2 regions of the Variovorax sp. RCC_210 genome follow, and region 2 is predicted to be linked to the other one. Evidence: riboswitches for the same ligand, from Rfam matches in the RefSeq annotation. Region 2 holds a riboswitch; the other holds the start of a gene.
What was found. A riboswitch is a leader RNA that binds a small molecule or an ion and turns the genes downstream of it on or off. The one in region 2 is predicted to bind glycine.
Positions count from the first base shown of each region.

Region 1: another riboswitch for glycine. It lies ahead of gcvT (glycine cleavage system aminomethyltransferase GcvT); the one in region 2 lies ahead of AB6807_RS33355 (ABC transporter substrate-binding protein).

Region 1 is NZ_JBFUPJ010000006.1:328,654-332,049, reverse strand. It holds gene AB6807_RS19830 (AraC family transcriptional regulator N-terminal domain-containing protein) at 1-540, shown strand, start outside; gene AB6807_RS19825 (hypothetical protein) at 698-1,381, shown strand; glycine riboswitch at 1,415-1,501, shown strand; glycine riboswitch at 1,518-1,628, shown strand; gene gcvT (glycine cleavage system aminomethyltransferase GcvT) at 1,674-2,888, shown strand; gene gcvH (glycine cleavage system protein GcvH) at 2,958-3,329, shown strand.
Region 2 is NZ_JBFUPJ010000017.1:80,824-84,219, reverse strand. It holds gene AB6807_RS33355 (ABC transporter substrate-binding protein) at 1-1,236, opposite strand, end outside; glycine riboswitch at 1,402-1,526, opposite strand; gene AB6807_RS33350 (hypothetical protein) at 1,680-2,519, opposite strand; gene AB6807_RS33345 (ATP-binding cassette domain-containing protein) at 2,608-3,258, shown strand.

The DNA of each region.
Region 1 (3,396 bases), on a different contig from region 2:
CAAACCATGGGATTCGGCGTGGCGACCGTCTCGCAACCGCTTCTGGAGGCGCTCGACAGCCTGCTGGCGCTTCTGGATCGCCCCGATGACATCGCCGCGCTTTCAAAAGGACGTGAGCGGGAGGTGCTGTACCAACTGCTGCGCAGTCCGCATGCCCCCATGCTGCGACAGGCGCTCAGCGTGGACGGCCAGCTGGCGAGAATCCGCGAGGTGATCCAGCGGATACGCCAGCAAGTCGACACGTCCCTTTCGGTATCGGCGCTTGCCGAGTTGGCCGGCATGAGCGTGCCGTCTTTCCACCGCCACTTCAAGGCGGCCACAGGCATGAGCCCGCTGCAATACCAAAAGACGCTGCACCTTCATGCAGCGAGAAAGCTGATCGTGGCCAGCGGCGATGCCGCCAGGACCGCTTACGCGGTCGGCTATGAAAGCCCTTCGCAATTCAGCCGGGAGTACGCCAGGTTGTTCGGCATCTCCCCAGCCCGCGACGCCGCGCGGTTTCGACAGGGGGCGGGGCCGACCGCTTTCGGACTGGTCTGACTGCCGCGCAGCGGTCCAACGGGGAGGACTTCGCGCCATCTGCTTCTAAGAAAACGAACGCGCGTGTGAGGTCGACTCCCGTTCCGTGGCTCACTCGCAAGGAAATCGCAGGCGGCCGAGGTCGACAGCGGCGATTGCCCGTGTAAGTAGAACGTTCATGAAGATGTCACCACTTGCAACGATGCTGCAGCCCTCGATTCCCGAAAAAGCTGTGGCTGCCATGTTTCCCACCAAGACCGACAAGGCGCGCGACGAACTCCAGGGCCGCCAGCGCACGCTCAGCCAGCGCGAGCGCGCGCTGCTGCTCATGGCCGACGGCCGGCGCTCGCTGACCGACTTCAGCCCGCTGTTCAGCACGCGGGACGAGGCCGAGCAGGCGCTGTCGGCCCTGGTGCAGCGCGGCTACCTGCAAGACCCGCACGCGGCGGCTGCAGCTGCCGCCCAGGCCGCGCTACTGGCGTCGCAGGCATCGCAGGCATCGCAGGCATCGCAGGCCGCGCAAGCGGCCAGCGACGCCCAGGCGGCTCAAGCCATGGCGGCGCTGCCGGCGGTCGACCCGATCCAGGTCAGCACCTCGGCCGACAGCTTCGACGGCAAGCGCTCGCTGGCGACCACGCGCATGTTCCTGTTCGACATCTGCGAGCGCATGTTCGTGCGCCGCGACCCCAAGTTCGCGTCGCAGATGCGCGACGCCCTGCGCGAAGCGCGCGACCGCGAGGCGATGATGACCATTGCCGCGCTGATGCTCAGCGAGGTCGAGAAGGCGGCCGGGGCCGAGCGCGCCGAGTCGCTGCGCGAGCGCATCGACCGGCTGCTGCCGCCGGCTGAAATCGTTCACTGAGGCCAAAGCCCCGCGCGCCGCGATCCACTACACTCGCCCGGGTCAGGAGAGAGCCCCGCGCGACGGGGCCGCCGAAGGCGCAGGGGTCTCCCGAACGCTCAGGCAAAAGGACTGACAAGGCGCCGGTGCACACCGGCGTTTCCTTGCTGGAGAGAGGCCGCCGCACCCCACGGTGCAACGGCCCACCGAAGGAGCAAACCCCGATCGTGGGGCGAATCTCTCAGGTAAAGCGGACAGCAGGGGTGGCCCATGGCTTGCGTCATGGATTTCGTCTGCCCCTTTGGAGTGCCCCATGGCCTCTTCCACTGCTTCCGCTGCTCCCGCCGCTTCCGCTGCTTCCGCCTCCGACACCCTGTTGAAGACACCCCTGCACGACCTGCACGTCGAGCTCGGCGCCCGCATGGTCCCCTTCGCCGGCTACACCATGCCGGTGCAATACCCCGCCGGCCTGATGGCCGAGCACAAGCACACGCGCGACGCGGCCGGCCTGTTCGACATTTCCCACATGGGCCAGCTGCGCCTGGTCGGCCCCGACGCCGCGGCCGCCTTCGAAACCCTGATGCCCGTCGACGTGATCGACCTGCCCGCCGGCAAGCAGCGCTACGGCCTGCTGCTGAACGACGAGGGCGGCATCCTCGACGACCTGATGTTCTTCAACGAAGGCAACGGCTCGCTCTTCGTGATCGTCAACGGCGCCTGCAAGGTGGCCGACATCGCGCACATCCAGCAGAAGATCGGCAGCCGCTGCACCGTGCAGCCCCTGCCCGACCAAGCGCTGCTGGCGCTGCAGGGCCCGCAGGCGGCCGCCACGCTGGCGCGCCTGTCGCCCGGCATCGAGCGCTTCGTGTTCATGACCGGCGGCGCGGTGCAGATCGGCGACGGCGACGCGAAGGTGCCAGCCTTCGTCACCCGCAGCGGCTACACCGGCGAAGACGGCTTCGAGATCTCGGTGGCCGCCACCGACGCCGAGCCGCTGGCGCGCCTGCTGCTCGCCCAGCCCGAAGTGAAGCCCATCGGCCTGGGCGCGCGCAATTCGCTGCGGCTCGAGGCCGGCCTGTGCCTGTACGGCAACGACATCGACACCACCACCACGCCGGTCGAGGCCTCGCTCAACTGGGCGATGCAGAAGGTGCGCCGCGCCGGTGGCGCGCGCGAAGGCGGCTTTCCCGGTGCGGCCAGGATCCTGGCGCAGCTCGCCGCGGCCACCCCGGGCGCGGCCGGCCACACCGACCACGACACGCTCAAGCGCAAGCGCGTGGGCCTGGTGGCGCTGGAGCGCATTCCGGTGCGCGACGGCACGCTGCTGCAGTCCTTCGAGGGCCACGACATCGGCATCGTCACCAGCGGCCTGCTCGGCCCCACGGCCGACCGCTGCATCGCCATGGGCTACGTGGCCACGGCGTTCGCCGAGCCGGGCACGCGCATCCAGGCCATCGTGCGCGGCAGGCCGGTGCCGATGGAAGTCTCGACCCTGCCCTTCGTGCCGACCCGCTATTACCGCGGCTGAGCCTGCCGACCGCCCCCGGACCCGGCTAGGCTCTGCACCCCGAAACATTTTTTCCACGAGGAGTTTTTCATGAGCATCAAGTACACCAAGGACCACGAATGGGTGGCGGCCGAAGGCGATGCCGCCACCGTCGGCATCACCGTGCACGCGCAGGACGCGCTGGGCGACGTGGTGTTCGTCGACCTGCCCGAAGTCGGCAAGAGCTTTGCCCAGGGCGAAGTGGCCGGCGTGGTCGAGTCGGTGAAAGCCGCCGCCGACGTGTTCATGCCCGTGTCGGGCGAGATCGTCGAAGTGAACGAGGCCCTGCGCGCCGACCCCTCGCTGGCCAACAGCGACCCGCTGGCCAGCGGCTGGTTCTTCAAGGTCAAGCTGAGCGAACCCGCGCAACTCGACGCGCTGCTCGACTCGGCCAGCTACGACAAGTTCGCCGCCGAATCCTGAAATGATGTTTGCCCCTCGGCTTGCCGCTTCGTGTGCTTCTCCGTCCCCCACGGGGAAGGCGCGGGCC
Region 2 (3,396 bases):
GGCGCGCCGCGTGACCAGCGTGGGCCAGTCCATCGACTGCATGTCGACGTTGAAGCCGGCCTGCTTGAGCAGCTGCGCCATCACCGGCGGAAACTTGTTGAGCACCGCGAAGTCGGCCGGGTACATGAGCACCACGGGCTTGCCGTCGTAGCCCGCTTCCTTCAGCAGCGCCTTGGCCTTTTCGAACTGCGGCTTGCCGGTGAAGTAGCTCGCCTTGTCGGAGGCATAGGCCGAGCCGCACGGGTAGATGGAGGCGCAGCTGTTGTAGAGCTCCTTGTGCACCAGTTGCGCGCGCATCAGCGCTTCCTGGTTGATGGCCATGAACGCGGCCTGCGCGATCTTCGGGTTGTCGAAGGGCGGGATGAAGTGGTTCAGGTGCAGCGCGAACGAGCCCTTGGGCACCGGGCTGTCGATGGTGATGGCGGGGTTGTTCTTCAGCGCCGTGTACTGCTCGGACGGCACCCACTCGATCATGTCGACCTCGCCGTTGGCCAGCGCGTTGGCCTGGGTTTGCGCGTCTTTCAGCACGATCCATTCCATGCGGTCGACGTACACGTTCTTGCCGCCGGCGGTGCCCGAGGGGGCCTCGGTGCGCGGCACGTACTTGGTGTTCTTCAGGTAGACGATCTTCTCTCCGGGGCGGTACTCGTCCTTCTTGAAGATGTAGGGGCCGGAGCCGGTGGCGTCGTCGATCTGCTTGTCGGCGGGCGTGGCGGCCACGCGCGCGGGCATGATGAAAGGCGGGTTCGAAGAGGGCTTGCTCAGCGCGTCGAGCACCATGCCGAAGCTGTCCTTGAACACCAGCTTGAACGTGTTGGCGTCCACCGCCTCGGCCTTGTCCAGCGCGGTGAACATCTTCTGGCCCAGGCCATCGCGCTGGCCCCAGCGCTTCAGCGAGGCGATGACGTCTTCGGACGTGACGGGCTTGCCGTCATGAAAGGCCAGGCTCTTGCGCAGCGTGAAGGTCCAGGTTTTTCCGTCGGGGCTGGTGGTGTACTTGTCGACCATCTGCGGATGCACCTTGCCTTGCTCGTCCACGCCGAACAGCGTGTCGTACACCATGTAGCCGTGGTTGCGCGTGACGAAGGCGGTGGTCCAGATCGGGTCGAGGATCTTCAGGTCGGACTGCGGCACCAGGCGCAGCACCTTGCCCGCGTCCTGCGCGAAGGCAGCGGCAGCGGCCGTGGCCAGCAACGCGCCCGCGAACATGGCTTTCAGTTGTCGTTTCGTCAGCATGGATCAGTTCTCCGGTTGAAAAAGAAAGGCGCGAACACGCGCAACGCCGCGGCACACGTACTGCATGCGGCGTGGCAGCGTGGCGGCCTGGCGGCGTTGCGGAAAACAGGTCATGAAGAAAGCGGCTCCGGAAGCGAACAAGGACACGCCGCACGCAATGCGCGGTGTGCCCCTGCTGTCCTTTTGCCTGAGAGATTCACCCTGCGCGCACATCGCACAGGGCTTGCCCCTTCGGCGGCTGCCCTCGGCCCTTGCAACGGGGCCGGTCAGCGCTCTCCAGCGTCAGTAAAAATCCAGTCTTGGGACCTGAGCGTTATGGGCTGTCGCCTTCGGTAATGCACTAACTCGACGCATCGGGCCGGCATTTCTCCTGGATCAACTTCTCAAAGCAGATTGCGTGCCAAAAGCAGCAATCCGCGAGAAAGCTGCGCCGCAGTCAACGTCTACTGCGGGCCGCCGCAGAAGTCCGCGCGTTCGGTCGTCTTCGCGGTGAAGCGGATGCGCGAGGTGGTGGTGGCGCGCTGCGGCTCGCCTTGCGGCCACTCGCTCTGCAGCCACGTGTACTGCCAGTCGTACGGCGCGCCGGGCTTGGCCGCCTGGCCGTACGCGATGCGCAGGCTGCCGTTGCTTTCGTCGTGGCAATGCTTGGAGGTCTTGTAGTCCTTCTCGCTGAAGCAGGCGCGGATCATCTTGAAGCACGAGAAGGGAATGCCGCGCTGCACGGCACTCCTCGCCTTGCCTTCGCCCTCGCCCTCGCCTTCACGTTCGCGTTCGAGCGGCACGAAGTCCGCCGTGTCGAACGACGCGCCGCCGCCCGAGTACATCTCCGACACGGTCTGCAGCACGGCCACCGCCCACTTGCCCTCGGCCGTCGGGTAGAGCGCGGGCGCGAGCGACAGGCGCATGTCGCGCGGGCCGGAGCCTTCGGCGCCGTCTTTCTTCAGCGCGTCGGCATAGGCGGAAAAATCGTTCAGCGTGGTGAGCTGCCATCCCTTGGCGTCGGTGCTTCGCTTCACGCGCGCCATGACCAGCGGCTCGGCGGAGAGCACCAGGTAGTCGCCGGGCGTGGCGCCGCGTGGGCGGTACAGGCCGATCTGCTGCACGTCGCAGGGCTGCGGCAGCAAGGCGCACAACCGGACGCGCCATTGCGGGTCGAGCGCCTCGGGCTTGTTCACGGCATCGAACACCTGCGCGGTGGGCGCGGCCGGTGCGGCGAGCGCGGGGCCCGCCATGAGCGCCAAGGTGAGCGACGCGAGGAAACCGGCGGTGAGCAGTTTTTTCATGGAGCCGAATGGTAGCCACGCATCGCAATTCGCGTCGGAGGTTTGCATGCCCACGCCGCGCGAGCGCTTGATAAAGTCGCCCGCGACCATGAACCCATCCAGCTCCGCTCCCTCTTCCCCCGTCCTGCAGATCGACGCGCTCGGCTTCGCCTACCCCGACCAGCCGGCCATCGCCTCGAACTGGAGCGCCCGCGTCGGCCCCGGCGTCACGCTGCTGTACGGCGACACGGGGGCCGGCAAGACGGCGCTGCTCCAGGTCATTGCGGGCGCGCTCCCGGCCAGGGGCGGCCTGACGGTGGCCGGCGCCAGCCTCGCCGCCGCGCCCGAGGCATACCGGCGCAACGTGTTCTTCGTCGACCCGTCCACCGACCGCTTCGACCAGAGCACGGTGCACGCCTGCACCGCCGCGCTGCGCGAGGGCGACGCGGGCTTCGACGAGGCACGGTGGCAGGCGCTGGTCGAGGGCCTTTCGCTCACGCCGCACCTGGAAAAGTCGATGTTCATGCTGTCGACCGGCTCCAAGCGCAAGGTGTGGCTGGCCGCGGCGCTGGCCTCGAGCCGCCCGCTGGTGCTGCTGGACGAGCCCACCGCGGCGCTGGACGCGGGCTCGGTGCGCTGCCTGTGGCGTTCGCTGGGCGAACTCGCAGGGCCGGCCACCGGGCGGGCCTTCGTGGTGGCCAGCGCCGAGCACATCGACGCCGTGCCGCTGGCAGCCACCATCAGCCTGCCGCTGCGCTGAAGCGCCTCGGCACCTTGCGCCTCCCCTGCGTACCACCCTGCGCAACCCCCATTGACAAGCCCCCTCGTGGGGGTGATCGCACCCATGGCGGGCCGAACCGGGCCCCGACGGGTGACAATCACGGATTCCGGCGGTTTG